Regions from separate parts of the Streptacidiphilus sp. EB103A genome, predicted to be linked through region 3. Evidence: riboswitches for the same ligand, from Rfam matches in the RefSeq annotation. Region 3 holds a riboswitch; each other region holds the start of a gene.
The links. Region 3 has a riboswitch for cyclic di-AMP ahead of ABH941_RS38380 (M23 family metallopeptidase). Riboswitches for the same ligand answer to the same signal wherever they lie in the genome.
Positions count from the first base shown of each region.

Region 1: another riboswitch for cyclic di-AMP. It lies ahead of ABH941_RS35560 (transglycosylase family protein); the one in region 3 lies ahead of ABH941_RS38380 (M23 family metallopeptidase).
Region 2: another riboswitch for cyclic di-AMP. It lies ahead of ABH941_RS05765 (NlpC/P60 family protein); the one in region 3 lies ahead of ABH941_RS38380 (M23 family metallopeptidase).

Region 1 is NZ_JBGCAQ010000027.1:94,952-100,105, forward strand. Features, by position in the region: gene ABH941_RS35545 (GntR family transcriptional regulator) at 1-695, shown strand, start outside; gene ABH941_RS35550 (phosphotransferase family protein) at 1,097-2,008, shown strand; gene ABH941_RS35555 (HAD family hydrolase) at 2,127-2,879, shown strand; cyclic di-AMP (ydaO/yuaA leader) riboswitch at 2,982-3,139, shown strand; gene ABH941_RS35560 (transglycosylase family protein) at 3,143-3,895, shown strand; gene eno (phosphopyruvate hydratase) at 4,066-5,154, shown strand, end outside.
Region 2 is NZ_JBGCAQ010000003.1:120,515-125,668, forward strand. Features, by position in the region: gene ABH941_RS05755 (NYN domain-containing protein) at 1-453, shown strand, start outside; gene ABH941_RS05760 (NlpC/P60 family protein) at 636-1,709, shown strand; cyclic di-AMP (ydaO/yuaA leader) riboswitch at 2,051-2,199, shown strand; gene ABH941_RS05765 (NlpC/P60 family protein) at 2,258-3,283, shown strand; gene ABH941_RS05770 (NlpC/P60 family protein) at 3,498-4,592, shown strand; gene ABH941_RS05775 (hypothetical protein) at 4,617-5,154, shown strand, end outside.
Region 3 is NZ_JBGCAQ010000034.1:18,155-23,308, forward strand. Features, by position in the region: gene ABH941_RS38375 (hypothetical protein) at 1-1,110, shown strand, start outside; gene ABH941_RS38380 (M23 family metallopeptidase) at 1,224-2,186, opposite strand; cyclic di-AMP (ydaO/yuaA leader) riboswitch at 2,199-2,330, opposite strand; gene ABH941_RS38385 (thioredoxin family protein) at 2,555-3,166, opposite strand; gene ABH941_RS38390 (undecaprenyl-diphosphate phosphatase) at 3,333-4,268, opposite strand; gene ABH941_RS38395 (MFS transporter) at 4,421-5,154, opposite strand, start outside.

The DNA.
Region 1 (5,154 bases), on a different contig from region 3:
AGGAGGGCCTCGTCCAGTCCATCAGGGGAAGCGGAACCTTTGTCGCCGGGGCAGTGCCGGATGTCGATGCGGACGAGGACGAGTTGGAGCCGGCCATCCTGGCTCTGAGCCCCCACTTGGAGCAGGCCCTGCAGGCTCCCCACGTCACCATAGATTTCTTCGGTTTCACTGCGGAGACCCTCGCGAAGGAGCTGACGCCGAAGCTGGTCCGCTTGTGGCTCCCCGGCTCGACTCCTCCCGACAGCCTTCACATCAGGCTTCTGCTCCCTGAGTTGGACCGTCTCGCAGTTCCACGTGCCGTCGACGATCCGGAGGACCCCCGCCCCCTCGACCGGCTGCGCGGCATCGCATCTCGCTCCATCGACGCGCTGACACAGGCCGTGGAGGAACTCCGCTCGCGGCAGATCGTGCTCGACGCCAGCCTGGAAATTCGAACGGTGCCAGCTATGACGCCGCAGGTGAAGCTGTACGTCATCAACGAGGATCTGGCCCTTCGCGGCTGGTACAAGGTCCACCGGATACGGGTCCTGGTGCCGATGCAGAGCGGCTCGGGCATGGAGGAACTGGAGATCTACGACTTCATGGGATTGGACGCCAATGTGGTTGTGCAGCGCCCTAACGCCGTAGCTGAGTCCCGGGTGTGGTTCGACTCCCTCTGGGACACCATCGCTCTGCGTCCCAAGCCGCTTGACTGATCCCGTGCGGTGGTTCCGGGAGATGACTGCGGGGAGGAGGTCACTGGAACGGGTGTAACGCGACCGTTGCCTACCAGTGGCTCGTTCGACTCTCCTCTACGGTTTGATCTGGTGCCGTACATTTTGGTGGCCTCTGGAGACTGAGGAGGATGAGGAGTATCGCAAAGCTGCACGTCCTTGAAGGGTCGGCCGTGATTGCGGGTGATGTCCCGCCCTCGGCGGATCAGGTGTGGCGTGACGTCAGAGACGCCGTGGCTTCGCGAACGGTCCTGCTCAACGGACTGTCACATAGGAACCACCGGGTAAGCCTGTCCCCATCCCAGGCGCTCGCGGTCGGACTTGAATCAAGTGCTTCGGTCCTCGTGCGTGAGCGTCGGGATACGCTGCCGTTGGTGCCACGGATGTGGAACGACGAGTATGAAGTGCTCCAGTACGTGAGCAAGTCGAGCCCGCACCTGGCTGACCTTTCCCCGCAGCCGCTCAGGCCGGCCCGACAGCCTGGGGCTGGGATCGAGGAAGAGCCTCTGGTCTTGCTGTTCATCGAGGGGGATACCCTCGATGCGGTCTACCCGCGTGGCAGCGCACTCCCATCCCCGCTCTTGGACGAGATCGTGGGAATCTTTGCAGCCATGGCCAAGGTGCAGGAGGTCGACCTGCCCAGAGTCCCCAGCGATTGGCCAAGTGGGGATGACTCCTCGGCTTTCATCAGGCGGCTCGCGACCTTTGCCCAGCGGGACGTCGAGCCGCTGGTCAGAGAGAAGTTGCACCCTCTGCTGGAACGACTCGGACTTCCGGAACACGCGCTGCAGAGATTCGTCGACCGTATCCCCAGGCTCAAGCGGAGACCGTTCTGCCTTCTTCACACTGACCTGCACCGCGGAAACCTTGTAGTAGGCCCGCAGGATCGGGTGAGCGTCATCGATTGGGAGTTTGCGATGACGGGTGATCCGATTTATGACATTTCCACACATATGGTGCGTATGGGGTACCCGGCTTCACAGTTCGACTCCGTGATCGGGTCCTGGAAAGCAAGCCTGGATGCTGCTCGGCCAGGGCTGACCGAGGGTATCCGGGCCGATCTCCCGATCTATCTGGCCTATGAGCGGGCGCAGTCGATCTATCCAGACATCCTTCGTGCTGCATCCAGTCTCGGAGCGCTGATCGAGGAGGGTGTATTCGCCCGGGCCGTCGCCCGTATCGAGAGCGCGCTGCAGCGTGCCGCCGCGCCGTTGCAACTGGAGCGCACCCCCGACCGCCGGCAGATCGCAACTGCTCTGCGCGAGTGGCACCGCAGCCGCGTCGGAGGAAGTTGAGCCTTGCCATCGTTGAACCTGTGCGTTCCTCGGGGTGCTCGGGCGTACCGTGAATCGGGTGACGGCGGGTCAGGCCGTGCACTCCTAGGGTACGTGGACCCGTGGACCATGAGAGCGAGTGGCTGCATTGTCGGTACAACATGGTGCGGCAGCCCGGATGTTGTCTGCGGCGTCCGTGGTCCTACTTGATTTCGACGGACCCATTTGCTCGGTTTTCGCCAGTTTGACCGCCGTGGGTGTGGCAGAGGATCTTCGAGGACGGCTCGCCAGGGCTGGGGCGGATCTGCCGCCGGATCTCGCAGGGATGGATGATCCGCACCTACTCCTCAGAAGGCTTCCTGGTGCGCTGCTGAGCCGTGGGGCGTCCGATGGGGAGATTCGTCTCCTGACCCGTCAGTTCCACGATTGGCTCTCCGGCGCCGAACGGATGGCGGTCAAGTCGGCGCGGGCGACGCCCGGTGCTTCCGAGGCGATATCGGGCCTGATTGCCCTGGGGAAGACGGTGAGGATCGTCAGCAACAATGCGGCAGCGGCCATCGTGGATTATCTGTGTCGTGACGGGGTGAAGGTGGGGGCGATCCAGGCGGAGCAAGTCTTCGGTCGGCCGGATGATCCGCACCTGATGAAGCCGAACCCGCATCTTCTGCTGGAGGCGCTCAAGTCGCTGGGGCCGTTGGGGGATGCAGGGCACTGCGTCTTCATTGGTGACGCCCCCTCTGATGTGAGTGCGGCGGCTGAGGCTGGGGTCAAGTTCATCGGGTTCACTGGCGGGGCCGAGGCGCGCCAGAAGCGACTGCTTGATGCGGGTGCTGACCCGGAAGCTTTGATCCAAGGCTGGTCCGATCTGGGTGATTTGTCGCTCCTTGTGTGACGGGATGGGCTTGTGATTAAGCAGCTGATATGTCTAGCCTTCCCGGAACGCCTGCATGCGCGGGCGGCCGCTCCGCGGGACGCCGAGTCCTGTCCAGCCGGGGAGCGGAACTCGAACTTCAGGATTGGGCAGGAGCGGGGGACCCAGGTAAGTTGCCGCAGTTCTCAAGGCTGCGGCTTGGGGTGAAGGCGCGTCAGCGCCCGGGCTACCTCACGGCCCGAACCCGACAGCTCACCTCGCAGGCGTCGGAGAGGGTACCTGCCATGCCTTTCAACACGCCCGGACGCCATCGCAAGCCGCGCACCAGTCAGACCAAGCGCCTGGTCGCGACCGCGAGCCTCGGCACCGCCGGCATAGCTCTGCCGCTGATCGGCGCGACCAGCGCCTCTGCCGCCTCCGTCTCCACCTGGGACAAGGTCGCCAGCTGCGAGAGCGGCGGGGACTGGTCCATCAACACCGGCAACGGGTACTACGGCGGGCTGCAGTTCTCCGCCTCCACCTGGAGCGCCTACGGCGGCGGCCAGTACGCGTCCACCGCGGACCACGCCACCAAGGGCCAGCAGATATCGATAGCCGAGAAGGTGCTGGCTTCGCAGGGGCCCGGTGCCTGGCCGGTCTGCGGGCCGAAGGCCGGACTCACCCAGGGCGGCGCCGCCGCCTCGGTGAGCACCGCGGGCTCGTCCTCCTCTTCCAGTTCGTCCTCGTCGAGCTCGAGCTCCGACTCGACGACGAGCACGACCACGCAGAGCAGCAGTACCGGCAAGCACCGGTCGACCGCTGCCACGGACTCCGCCTCGAAGGTCGTCAAGCCCGCGACGCGCACCACGACCACGACCACGGCTGCGCCGAAGGTCGGCCACGGCAACTACACCGTCAAGTCGGGCGACTCCCTCTCCGCCATCGCCGCCGCCGCGCACCTCAGCGGCGGCTGGACCGAGCTGTACAAGGACAACAAGTCCACCGTCGGCGCGAACCCGAACCTGATCTTCCCCGGCCAGAAGCTCGTGGTCGTCTGACCCCGTGCGGCGCTCAGCTGCTCAGGGACGGAGCCCCTGCCCGCCAGGTGAACTACTGGTGAGTAGGGGCTCCGTCCTGTGAGACAGGCGGAAGGTCCGGGTGGCCCCGCCCCCGGCTGCGGCTAGGCTCTTGTCGTAAGCACCCCTGTATTCCCCCCTAGGAGATGCCTGTGCCGTCCATCGACGTCGTCGTAGCCCGGGAGATCCTCGACTCACGAGGCAACCCCACGGTCGAGGTCGAGGTCGGCCTCGACGACGGCAGCACCGGTCGTGCCGCCGTTCCGTCCGGCGCCTCGACCGGCGCGTTCGAGGCCCTGGAGCTGCGCGACGGCGACCTGTCGCGCTACTTCGGCAAGGGCGTGGAGAAGGCCGTGCTCGCGGTCATCGAGCAGATCGGCCCGGAGCTGATCGGCTACGACGCCACCGAGCAGCGCCTGATCGACCAGGCCATGCTCGACCTGGACGCCACCCCGGACAAGTCCTCCCTCGGCGCCAACGCGATCCTCGGTGTCTCCCTCGCCGTGGCGCACGCCGCCTCCGAGGCCAGCGACCTGCCGCTGTTCCGCTACCTGGGCGGCCCCAACGCCCATGTGCTGCCGGTGCCGATGATGAACATCCTCAATGGTGGCTCGCACGCGGACTCCAACGTCGACATCCAGGAGTTCATGATCGCCCCGATCGGCGCGGAGTCCTTCTCCGAGGCCGTCCGCTGGGGCGTCGAGGTGTACCACACCCTCAAGAGCGTGCTGAAGAAGCGCGGCCTCTCCACCGGTCTGGGCGACGAGGGCGGCTTCGCCCCCAACCTGGACAGCAACCGCGAGGCGCTGGACCTCATCGTCGAGGCCATCCAGCTGGCCGGCTACACCCCCGGCAAGGACGTCGCCCTGGCCCTGGACTGCGCCGCGTCCGAGTTCTACAAGGACGGCAAGTACGAGTTCGAGGGCAAGTCCCGCTCGGCCGCCGAGATGACCGAGTACTACGAGGAGCTCGTCGCCGCGTACCCGCTGGTCTCCATCGAGGACCCGCTGTTCGAGGACGACTGGGCCGGCTGGACCGTGCTGACCGGCAGGATCGGCGACAAGGTGCAGATCGTCGGCGACGACCTGTTCGTCACCAACCCGACCCGGCTGGCCCGCGGCATCAAGGAGGGCACCGCCAACGCCCTGCTGGTGAAGGTCAACCAGATCGGCTCGCTCACCGAGACCCTGGACGCCGTGGAGCTGGCCCAGCGCAACGGCTTCCGCTGCATGATGTCGCAC
Region 2 (5,154 bases), on a different contig from region 3:
TCACCCCATGACGTGGCCAGACGTGCCCTGGACGGGGACGACCCCGCGCTGCTGGACCAGCTGCTGGCGCTCCCTCAGGTGCATCTGCTGGTGGACGGCTACAACGTCACCAAGAGCGGCTATCCGACGCTGCCGCTGGAGAAGCAGCGGGTCAGGCTGCTCAACGGACTGTCCATGCTCGCCGCGCACAGCGGCGCGGAGATCACCTGCGTGTTCGACGGCAAGGATCTGGACGCACCGGTGCCGATGGCTCCGCCGCGCGGGGTGAGGGTGCTCTTCAGCCGCTCCGGGGAGAACGCCGACGAGTTGATCCGCCGTCTGGTGCGGGCCGAGCCCGAGGGCCGTCCGGTGGTGGTGGTGTCGACCGACCGGGAAGTGGCCGACGGAGTACGGAAGGCCGGCGCGCGGCCGGTGCCCTCGGCGATGCTGCTGCGGCGTCTTGTCCGCACCTGAACTGAATAGTCGTCCGGGCGGCTTTAAACCCTTTCATATAAAGGACATTGCTCCCATTCATACCCGGACTTCCCGCCCAGGGCGACAGAGTCACATCTCTCTCACTAGTCTCTCCCTTCGAACCTATGTCTGTGAACCTCTGTCTGTGTTCGCCAGCGTTTGCTCGAAGGGAACCAGCTTCTGTGGCCACGCACCGTCGCCCCAAGCAACCCAGCCGCGCCAAGGTGTCGATCCTGACCGCGGCCGCCGCCACCGCTGTGGCCCTCTCGGCCCAGGCATCCGCGCAGGCAGCGCCGATGACCACCAGCGACCAGGCGAAGTCCCAGGTCGAGGCGGACCAGGCGGCGGCGAGCGCGGCGACGGAGCAGTACGACCAGGCGCAGACCCAGGAGCAGACGCTGCAGCGGCAGACCAATGTGCTCCAGGACGAGATAGCCCGGCAGCAGGCCGCGGTGAACAAGGAGTTGGGCCAGCTGGGGCAGATGGCCAGCGCTGAGTACCGCAACGGCGCCGTCGACCCGACGGTGAAGCTGCTGCTCGCCTCGAACCCGACCGAGTACCTGAGCCAGGCGTCCACCCAGAGCCGGGTCGCCGGCAGCCAGGCCGCCATGCTCCAGCAGTTGCAGAGCCAGGAGAAGACCCTGGCCGAGGAGAAGGCGCAGGCGGCCCAGGAGCTGACGGCCCAGCAGAGCCTGCTCCAGCAGATGCAGTCGGCCAAGAACACCGCCCAGTCCAAGCTCAACCACGCCCAGAGCGTGCTCAGTTCGCTCTCCGCGTCGGCCCGTGCCGCAGTGCTGGCGGCGGCCGCCAAGTCGCAGGGGACCAGCACCGGCGGCGCCTACGGCTCTGTGAACTCCACCGACAACCACATGTCGGTCTCCCAGATCAACCTCTCCGGGATATCCGCCGCCGCCCGTACGGCGATGGAGGCGGCGATGAGCAAGGTCGGGGTCGCCCCCTACTCCTTCGGCGCCTCGGGCCCCAATGCCTTCGACTGCTCCGGCCTGGTGATGTGGGCCTTCGCCCACGCCGGGATCAGCCTGCCGCACTCCTCCTTCTCCGACGAGTCCGTGGGCACCCTGGTGGCCTCCAGCGCCGACCTGAAGGTGGGCGACATCGTGGTGCTGGAGCACGGCAACCATGTCGGCCTCTACGCCGGCAACGGGATGCTGCTGAACGCCCCCGAGTACGGCTACAACGTGTCCATCCAGCCGATGTCCTACTTCGGGTCGATCGTGGCGATTCGTCGCTTCTGACGGAGAGCCACCTCCGGGTCGAAGGTTTGGGAGTCGGCTGAGGCGAGGGTTGTCTCGTGATGTGACTCACGTCACCACGGCCTCCAACGCCTCGGCCGGATGACCGATTTGACCGCCATGTCGTCGTCAGATGGTCATGCCGCGACTACGTTCCGTTCGAAATCTGATGCGGTGTCGTAACCAAAGATAGTTTTTACTTACAGGGATTTGAACGGATCACGGTTGGGTCACTAGTGTCATCGATCGAACCACCGCGAAGTCGATCACCCATCCCGGGTGACAGCGGGGGTTTCCGCCGAGTCCGACCGTACGGCAGGCCGTCCCGAAGCCATCGGGGTGACCACAGGGGAGCGCCGTCAGTCTCGGAGCCGGGGAACCACGTTCCTCGGGGTGAATCGACGCCAGGCCGGTACGCCGGTGAAGCGCCGTAGGGCACGTCTTCCAGCCCGAACCCGTCAGCTCACCCGGTAGGCGGACGTAGGAAGAAGGAGCTCGCCTTCGTGGCGTCCCATCGTCGTCCCAAAGCCCCTGGTCGCGCTCGCATAACCGTGCTCACGGCTGCAGCGGCCACCACCGTCGCCCTCTCCGCGACCGCTGCCCAGTCGGCGCAGGCGGCCCCGACGCAGACCACTGCCCAACTCAAGGCCCAGATCGACAAGCTGAACAGCGACGCCGACACGGCGGTTCAGCAGTACGACAAGGCGCAGTCCGACCAGCAGACCCTGCAGAAGCAGGTCAGCACGCTGCAGGACCAGGTCGCCCGCCAGCAGGCCTCGGTCACCGCCAAGGCCACCGCCCTCGGCTCGGTCGCCAGCGCGATGTACCGCAGCGGGTCGATCGACCCGTCGGTCCAGCTGATGCTCTCCACCGACCCGGAGTCGTACCTGAACCAGGCGTCGGCGCAGAGCCAGATCACCGCCAGCCAGTCGAACATGCTGGCCGAGTTGAAGAGCGAGCAGTCGACGCTCAACAACGAGAAGGCCGAGGCCGAGACCAAGCTGAAGGCCCTCGACGCCACCAGCAAGCAGCTCGCCGCCTCCAAGGCCGCGGTGCAGCAGAAGCTCGCCGCCGCCCAGGCGAAGCTGGACTCCCTCACCTCCGCCCAGGCGGCCGCGCTCAAGGCCGCCAACGCCGCCGCCGCCTCCAAGGCCGCCGCCGCCGTGAGCAGCTCCTCTTCCTCTTCCTCGTCCAGCAGTGCCTCGGGCTCGTCCTCGTCCAAGGCCGGCGACTCGGTGGAGGCGACCGCCTACGCCGCCGCCCAGACCAAGCTCGGCGACGCGTACGTCTACGGCGCCACCGGTCCGAACACCTTCGACTGCTCCGGGCTGACCCAGTGGGCGTACGCCCAGGCCGGGGTGTCCATCGGCCGTACCACCTACGACCAGATCAACGCCGGCACCGCGGTCAGCCGCGCCAACCTTCAGGTCGGCGACCTGGTCTTCTTCAACAGTGACTCGCACGTCGGCATCTACGCCGGCAACAACATGGTGCTGCACGCCCCGCACACCGGCACTGTGGTGAAGTACGAGAGCATCGACACGATCGGCTCCATCTACGCGATGCGCCACATCTGAGTTCGGCGAGCCGCCCAAACGGCTGTACGGGCCCGATCCCCTGACGGGGGTCGGGCCCGTCGCCGTGTCCGGGCCCACCTATTCCGACGTGGCGTTTCGTCAAGTTGTACTAATTTAGGGGATATTTTCGTCCTTGCTGGGGTTTGGACTCTATGTGTCCGACTCGCTAACGTCGGCGCTCGGCCCTCTGCTTCGACGAATGGAGCCAGTCCCCGTGGCGTCCCACCGACGTGTCCGACCGCTGGGCCAGTACTCCACCGTGGCAGCCCTGTCGCGCACCGCGGCGACCGTGGCGGCGGCCACGGCGGCGGTCCTGGCGGCCGGCGGCAGCGCGCTGGCCACTCCGGGCGACCCGGGCGGCGGCAGTTCCGGCGGTGGCGCCCCGGTCACCGCCGACGACGTGCAGCACCAGCTGGACGGCCTCTACGCGCAGGCGGAGGTGGCCGGCCAGCAGTACGACGGGGCGCGGGAGAAGGAGCGCGCGCTCCAGCGCGAGTCCGTGCTGCTGCAGCAGCGGGTCGCCGAGGAGCAGCAGCATGTGAACGCCCTGATCCAGTCCATGGGTTCGATCGCCAGCGCCCAGTACCGGCAGGGCGGCGGGGTGGACCCGCTGGTGAAACTGCTGCTCAACGCGCACCCCGACCAGTACCTGGAGCAGGCCTCGACCGCGGACCAGGCCGACACCGTGGCCGCGCTGAAGCTCCAGCAGATCGAGGAGGACCAGCGGCAGCTGGTGCAGGACCGGACCGAGGCGGTGGCCCAGCTGGCCCAGCTGGAGACGCTGCGGCAGTCCATCGCCGACAGCAAGGCCCAGGTCCAGCAGCGGCTCGGCCATGCCAAGGCGCTGCTGGACACGCTGACCGCGGCGCAGCGCGCCCAGCTCCAGCAGACCGAGGCGGACGCGGCGGGGGTGGCGGCCCAGGTCGCCGAGCAGCAGCTGCCGTCGGACCAGGGACCGGCCTCGGGGCGCGCGGCCGAGGCGCTGGCGGCCGCGGAGAGCGCCCTCGGCAAGCCCTATGTGTACGGATCCGCGGGCCCGGGATCGTTCGACTGTTCCGGGCTGATGTACTGGTCCTGGCGTCATGCCGGAGTGACGCTGCCGCGTACCTCGCAGGGCCAGGCCTTCGCCGGACAGCGGATCCCGCTGAGTCAGGCGAGGCCCGGTGACCTCGTGATCTACTACGGCGACATGCACCACGTCGGGATGTACGCAGGCAATGGGACGGTCATCCATGCGCCCTACCCGGGGGCCAGGGTCCGCTACGAGCGGGTCGGCGACATGCCCGTCGCCAGTGTGGTCCGGATCTGACCCGTCCCGGGGACGGTGCCGCTGATGGCGGCCGGACGCCGGGCGGTGCTGGCCGCCGGTGCCGCGCTGCTGGTCGCCGGCGCCCTGGGCGGCGAGGAGTGGCACGACCGGCAGCACTCCGCCGACGCCGGACCTGCCGCGGACCCGGCCACCTCAGCGGCCCTGCAGGCGGTCCTGGACCGCCGCGCCGCCGCCGTACGGGCCCGGGACCAGGCCGCGCTGGCCGCGACGGTGCTGCCCACCGCGCAGGCCCTTCGCGACAGCGGCGCCGCGATGCTGGGCAATCTGGCCCAGGTGCCCGTCGGTGCGTGGGAGTACCGGCTCAAGGCCCTGGACGCCTATCCGCTGCCGGCGGTGATCGGCGCCGAGGGCGCGGCGCGGCTCGCGACCCGGGTCGAACTGTCGTACCGGCTCAGCGGTTTCGACTCCGAGCCGGTCACCGCGACCCAGTACCTCACCTTCACGCGCAGCGCGGACGGCGGCGCGTGGCTGCTCAGCTCGGACAGCGACCACCCCGGCGGCGACGTCCAGCTCTGGGACCTCGGCCCGGTCACCGTGGTCC
Region 3 (5,154 bases):
GACCCGCTGCTGCGCGGCTGCGCCGGCCTCGCCGTGCTCTACGCGCTGGCCCCCGGCGCCGAGCGCGACTTCAACCGGGCCCTGGAGCACCACCGCGTCTACGGCGGCGCCGTCCGCACCTACCTCCCCGGCCTGGACCCGGCCTGGGCCCCCGAGGCCCAGCGGCACCGGGTGATGGGCCGGCACACCCTCGACACCGACCTGCGCCGCGCCTCGGGCCTGCTGGCCTGGCTGCCGCGCCGGCTCGCCGTCCAGTCCCCGTTGCCGGACGCCCTCGCCGGGCTGCCGCCGCTGCGCGCCCAGAACCTGCGCGGCGGATCGGCCCCCTGGTCGGAGGAGAGCGCGGACATCGCCGCGATCGACGGCGTCCAGCCCGGAAGCCTGCTGGTGGACCACCACGAGGAGGAGGTCCACGAGGAGCGGGCCCGCGCCGAGGAACTCCAGGAGGTGCGCCGCTGGCTCCGCGACGCCGAGGAGCGCGAGTCGCAGCTGGCCGCCGAGTACGACGAGCAGTACAGCGAGCTGCGCGAGGCCCGCACCCAGGTCAGGTCGCTGCGCGGGCGGCTGGCCGAGGCGGACGGCGGCGAGGGCGCGACCCGCGCCGAGCCGGCCGCGGGCCGGGTCGACCCGGTCTCCTTCGCCGAACTGATCGAACGGATCGGCGAGTTCCCGCTGCTCTCCTTCACCGGCGACCCCCGGCTGACCCGGGAGCTGGACGACCAGACCGACCACCCGACCTGGGTCAGGATGGCCTGGGACGCGCTGCTCGCCCTGCAGGACTACGCCGAGGCCGCGGTGCACGGCGAGTCCGGCGGCGACTTCCGCCGCTGGTGCGAGAACACCCCGGTCGACTGCCATGTCTTCCCGCCGCGCAAGGTGATCCGCGACGAGTCACGCACCGTCCGCACCAACACCAAGTGGAAGGGCGAGCGCGAACTCCCGGTCCCGGTCGAGGTCAACGCCGGCGGCAAGGTCTTCATGGGCGCCCACCTCCGGATAGGCGGTGGCGGCACCGCCCCCCGGCTGCACTACTTCGACGACTGCTCGGGGACGGGGAAGATCTACATCGGCTACATGGGCCTGCACCTGCGGAACACCAGGACCAACTGAGAAAGGAACGCACCCGGTGGCCGGACAGACCGACGGTCCCGGTGTCGGGGGGTTGTCACCGGGACCGTCGGAGTTCAGGGGTGCTCAGTTCTCCGGTACTCAGTTCTCCCGGGTCAGAGCGCGAGGCCGTGCTGGGACAGCCACAGCGCCGGGTCCACCGGCTCGCCGCCGCCGGGGCGCACCTCCAGGTGCAGGTGCGGGGCGTTGACGTTGCTGCCGGTCGCGCCGACCCGGCCGATGGGCTGACCGGCCGTCACCTCGCCGGAGCCGACGCCGATCACCGAGAGGTGGCAGTACCAGACCTCGGTGCCGTCGGCCAGGGTCTCCACCACGCGGTAGCCGTAGGCGCCGGCCCAGCCGGCCGAGGTGATGGCGCCGCTGCCGACCGCGGCGACCGGGGTGCCGGTCGGGGCGGTGAAGTCCTGCCCGGTGTGCAGCTGGGACCAGAGCGAGTCGGACTGGCCGAAGCCGGATCCGGCGACCGCCGAGGCGACCGGGGACACCAGGGTGCCGACGCCGCCGGCCGCGTTCTGCGCCTGTGTCACCGCGGCCTGGGCCGCCGCCTGCGCCGCCGCGGCCTGCCGGGCTGCCTCCGCCACCGCCTGGGTCGCGGCTTCCTGGGCGGCCTGCTCGACTGCCCGGGCCCGTTCCGCCGCCTCGTGTGCGGCCGCCTCACGGGCCGCCGCCTCCCTGGCTGCTGCTTCCCTGGCTTCTGCTTCCCTGACGGCTGTCTTGCGTGCCTCCGCCTCGACCGCCGCCTGGCGCCGGGCCGTGTCCTCCACGGTCGCCCGCTGCTGGGTGGCCTGGGTGCGGATCCGGTCGGCGAGGGCAGTGCCCGGGTCGCCGGTCGGTCTGGTGAGCGTCGCCGTCGCGCCGTGGGCCTGCTCCTGGGCGACCAGGGTGCTGCCCCCGGTCTCGCGTACGGCCGCCGACGCGGAAGGGGCCGCGAGCGCGACGGCTCCGGTGGCACCGACCGCCGCCATCGCCGCGAAGCCCAGCACCGCCGGGGCGCTGCGCTGCGGCGGAATCGGCTGTACGGGTGCCACGGGTGCCCAGGCGGGCGAGTTCGACGCCACGTTCGGCGTGCTCCTTTCCTTCCATCTCGCCGACCGGGTTAGCTGACGGGTTCGGAGAGGAAGGTCCCCTACGGCCAGTTTCGGCCGATTCACCCCTGCGTGCGTGGTTCCCCGGTTCCAGACAGGATTAGGCGACCGCGTACGACGCCGTCAAAGCAACGGCAGACCTTCGCACTGCGTTATTGAACGGTAATCCCAGTGACGGTTGATGCCAAGCAATCCCGGGGGTGCAGTTGAGTGCTCACGGAGCGGTACCGAGATTTGTCCGGTTCTGCCCCGTACTGACCACCCCTGAGTATGCATCAGCCCGACTGTTCTCACCTTCCCGCCAATCTCACCTTCCCGCCAATCTCACATTTGCGGCAGTCTCACCGGGACCGCAGATAGAGCCAGTCCACCAGGGTTCCGGCGAATCCGTCGGCGTCCAGGTTGCGCGCGTTGGCGAACTCGGACGGGTCCCCGGTGTCCGTCCTGGTGCCGTCCGGGCCGAGCAGCACCAGGGCGGGAATTCCGCTCTGCGCCAAGGAGACGTAGCGGGAGGCGAGTTGGGTGTTGCGGTCGTAGTGCCCGACATCCACCGTCACCAGGTGGTAGTTGCGGGCCAGGATCCGGTGCACCCCCCCGGTGTCCACCAGCGCGGACAGTGCCCGGCAGTCCTCGCACCAGGACGAGCCGAAGTCGAGCAGGACCGGCCTGCCGTCCGCCGAGGCCGCGGCAACGGCCGCTGCCACCGCGGCACTCGCGTCCGCCGAGGGGTCGTAGCCGTCCGGGACGGGGGCGAGGCTCACCGAGGGCAACGGCACGAACGGGTGGGCGTAGCCCACCTCACCGGCGCCGTGGGCGGCCCCGGGGGTGGCGGCGTCGCCCGGCGCGCCCCGGTGGCCCGGCGCCTGCCCGGTCACCGTCATGCAGCCGCCGAGCAGCAGCAACGTCCCAGCCGCACCGGCGATCGCGGCAATCCGTCGCCGAACCCCTCGCACGGCACTCCCTCCCACGCTCCACCCCCGCGACAGCGGAGGATCTTCCACGATCATGGGATCAGAGGAATGGAGCTTCCCGGGTGCAGCAACGCGGAAGGAGCGCCCCGATCACCCGTACGAGGGACGACCCCGGACGGCCCTACGCCGCCGTAGCCGGCTGTGGCGGCTACGCCAGGGTCAGATAGGCGAGGCTGCCGAGTCCCGCGACCGTGCAGTAGATCGCGAACGGCGTCAGCGTCCTGGTCTCGAAGTACTTGGTGAGGAACCGCACGGCGACATACCCGGCGACGAACGCCGCCACCGCGCCGGCCAGCACCTGGCCGCGGATGCCGTCGCCCTGATGCCCCATCAGCGAGGGCACCTTGAGCAGCGCGGCCGCGCCGATCACCGGGGTCGCCAGCAGGAAGGCGAAGCGGGCCGAGTCCTCGTGCCGCAGGCCCTTGAAGATGCCCGCGCTGATGGTCGCCCCGGAACGGCTGATGCCCGGCAGCAGCGCCAGGATCTGGGCGCAGCCGACGACCAGGGCCGAGCCCCAGCTCAGCTTGGTGATCCTGCGGTCGGAGAGCACGTCGGGGTGCACCTCCTCCTCGCCGAGGCCCGGCTCGACCGGGACCGCGTCCCCGGCCCTGCGCCGACCGGTCCCGCCGCGCTTGAGCCGCTCGGCGACGAACAGCACCAGCCCGTTGAGGGTCAGGAAGATCGCCGCCGGGATGGGCTTGCCCAGGTGCTCACGGAAGACCTTGTCCAGCGCGAGTCCGGCGATGCCGACCGGGATGGTCGCCACGATCAGCAGCCAGGCCAGCTTCTGGTCGACGGTCTCGATCCGCCGCTCGCGGACCGAGCTGACGAAGCCGGAGATCACCCGGACCCAGTCCCGCCAGAAGAACACCACCAGCGCCAGCGCGGTGGCCAGGTGCAGGCCGATCAGCACATTGAGGTACGGGGAGTCGGCCGCGGCGACATTGAGGTCGCGCTTCCAGGAGCCGCCGATGAGGGCGGGCACCAGGATGCTGTGGCCGAGACTGGAGACCGGGAAGAGCTCCGTGACGCCCTGGAGCAGGCCGACGCCGATCGCTTCTGGATAGGTGAGGACGGACGACATCGGTGGCCTTCGGCAAGGGGATCGACAGCGGGCAGTCAGAAAGTACTACAGCGCTGTAGACCCTCCACCCCCTCGCGCCCCTTATTCACCACTCGGTCCCCGAGCGTTCACCGAAGCCGTCCCCGAACCCGCGTCACGTCCCCGAACCCGCGTCACGCCGCCGGACGCAGCTCCGCCGCCAGCCGAGGCTCGACCGAGGTGGTGACCACCCTGGTCCGGCGCACGGCGTTGTCCTGCGCGCCGGTCAGCTGCGTCCGCAGCCGGACCGCCAGCACCACGATCAGCACCGTGCAGCCGGCCATCACCACGATGTACTCGGCGGGCAGACCGGCGCCGACGAGCAGCACCCCGGCCGCCGGGCCCATAGCGATGGCAACCTGCTTGACCAGCGCGAACGCGGCGTTGTAGCTGCCCAGCAGATGCGCCGGGGCCAGGTCCGCGATGATCGGCCCGAGCGTGGGCGCGAGCAGCGCCTCGCCGACGCCGAACAGCATGTAGACGGAGAGCATCGCGGCGGTCGCCACCGTGCCGCCGGACACCAGGCCGGCCACGGCGGCCGCAGCCCAGGCGCTCAGCCACACCACGCCGGTCGCCGCGATCGCGGTGCTGCGGCGACGGCGCGCGGTGATCCGTACGACGATCATCTGCAGCACCACGATGGCCAGCGTGTTCACACCCAGCGCCAGCCCGAGGACGGACGGCGAGGTGCCGACGACGTCGGTGGCGTACGCGGCGACGCCGGACTCGAACTGGCCGTAGCAGGTGAAGAAGATCAGCCCGGCGAGCAGGCAGATCCGCACCATGGCCTTGTCCGCCAGCAGGGTCCGAAGCTCCGACTTCGGCTTCGCGACCACTACTGCCGGGGCCGCCGCTGCGGCGGGCATCC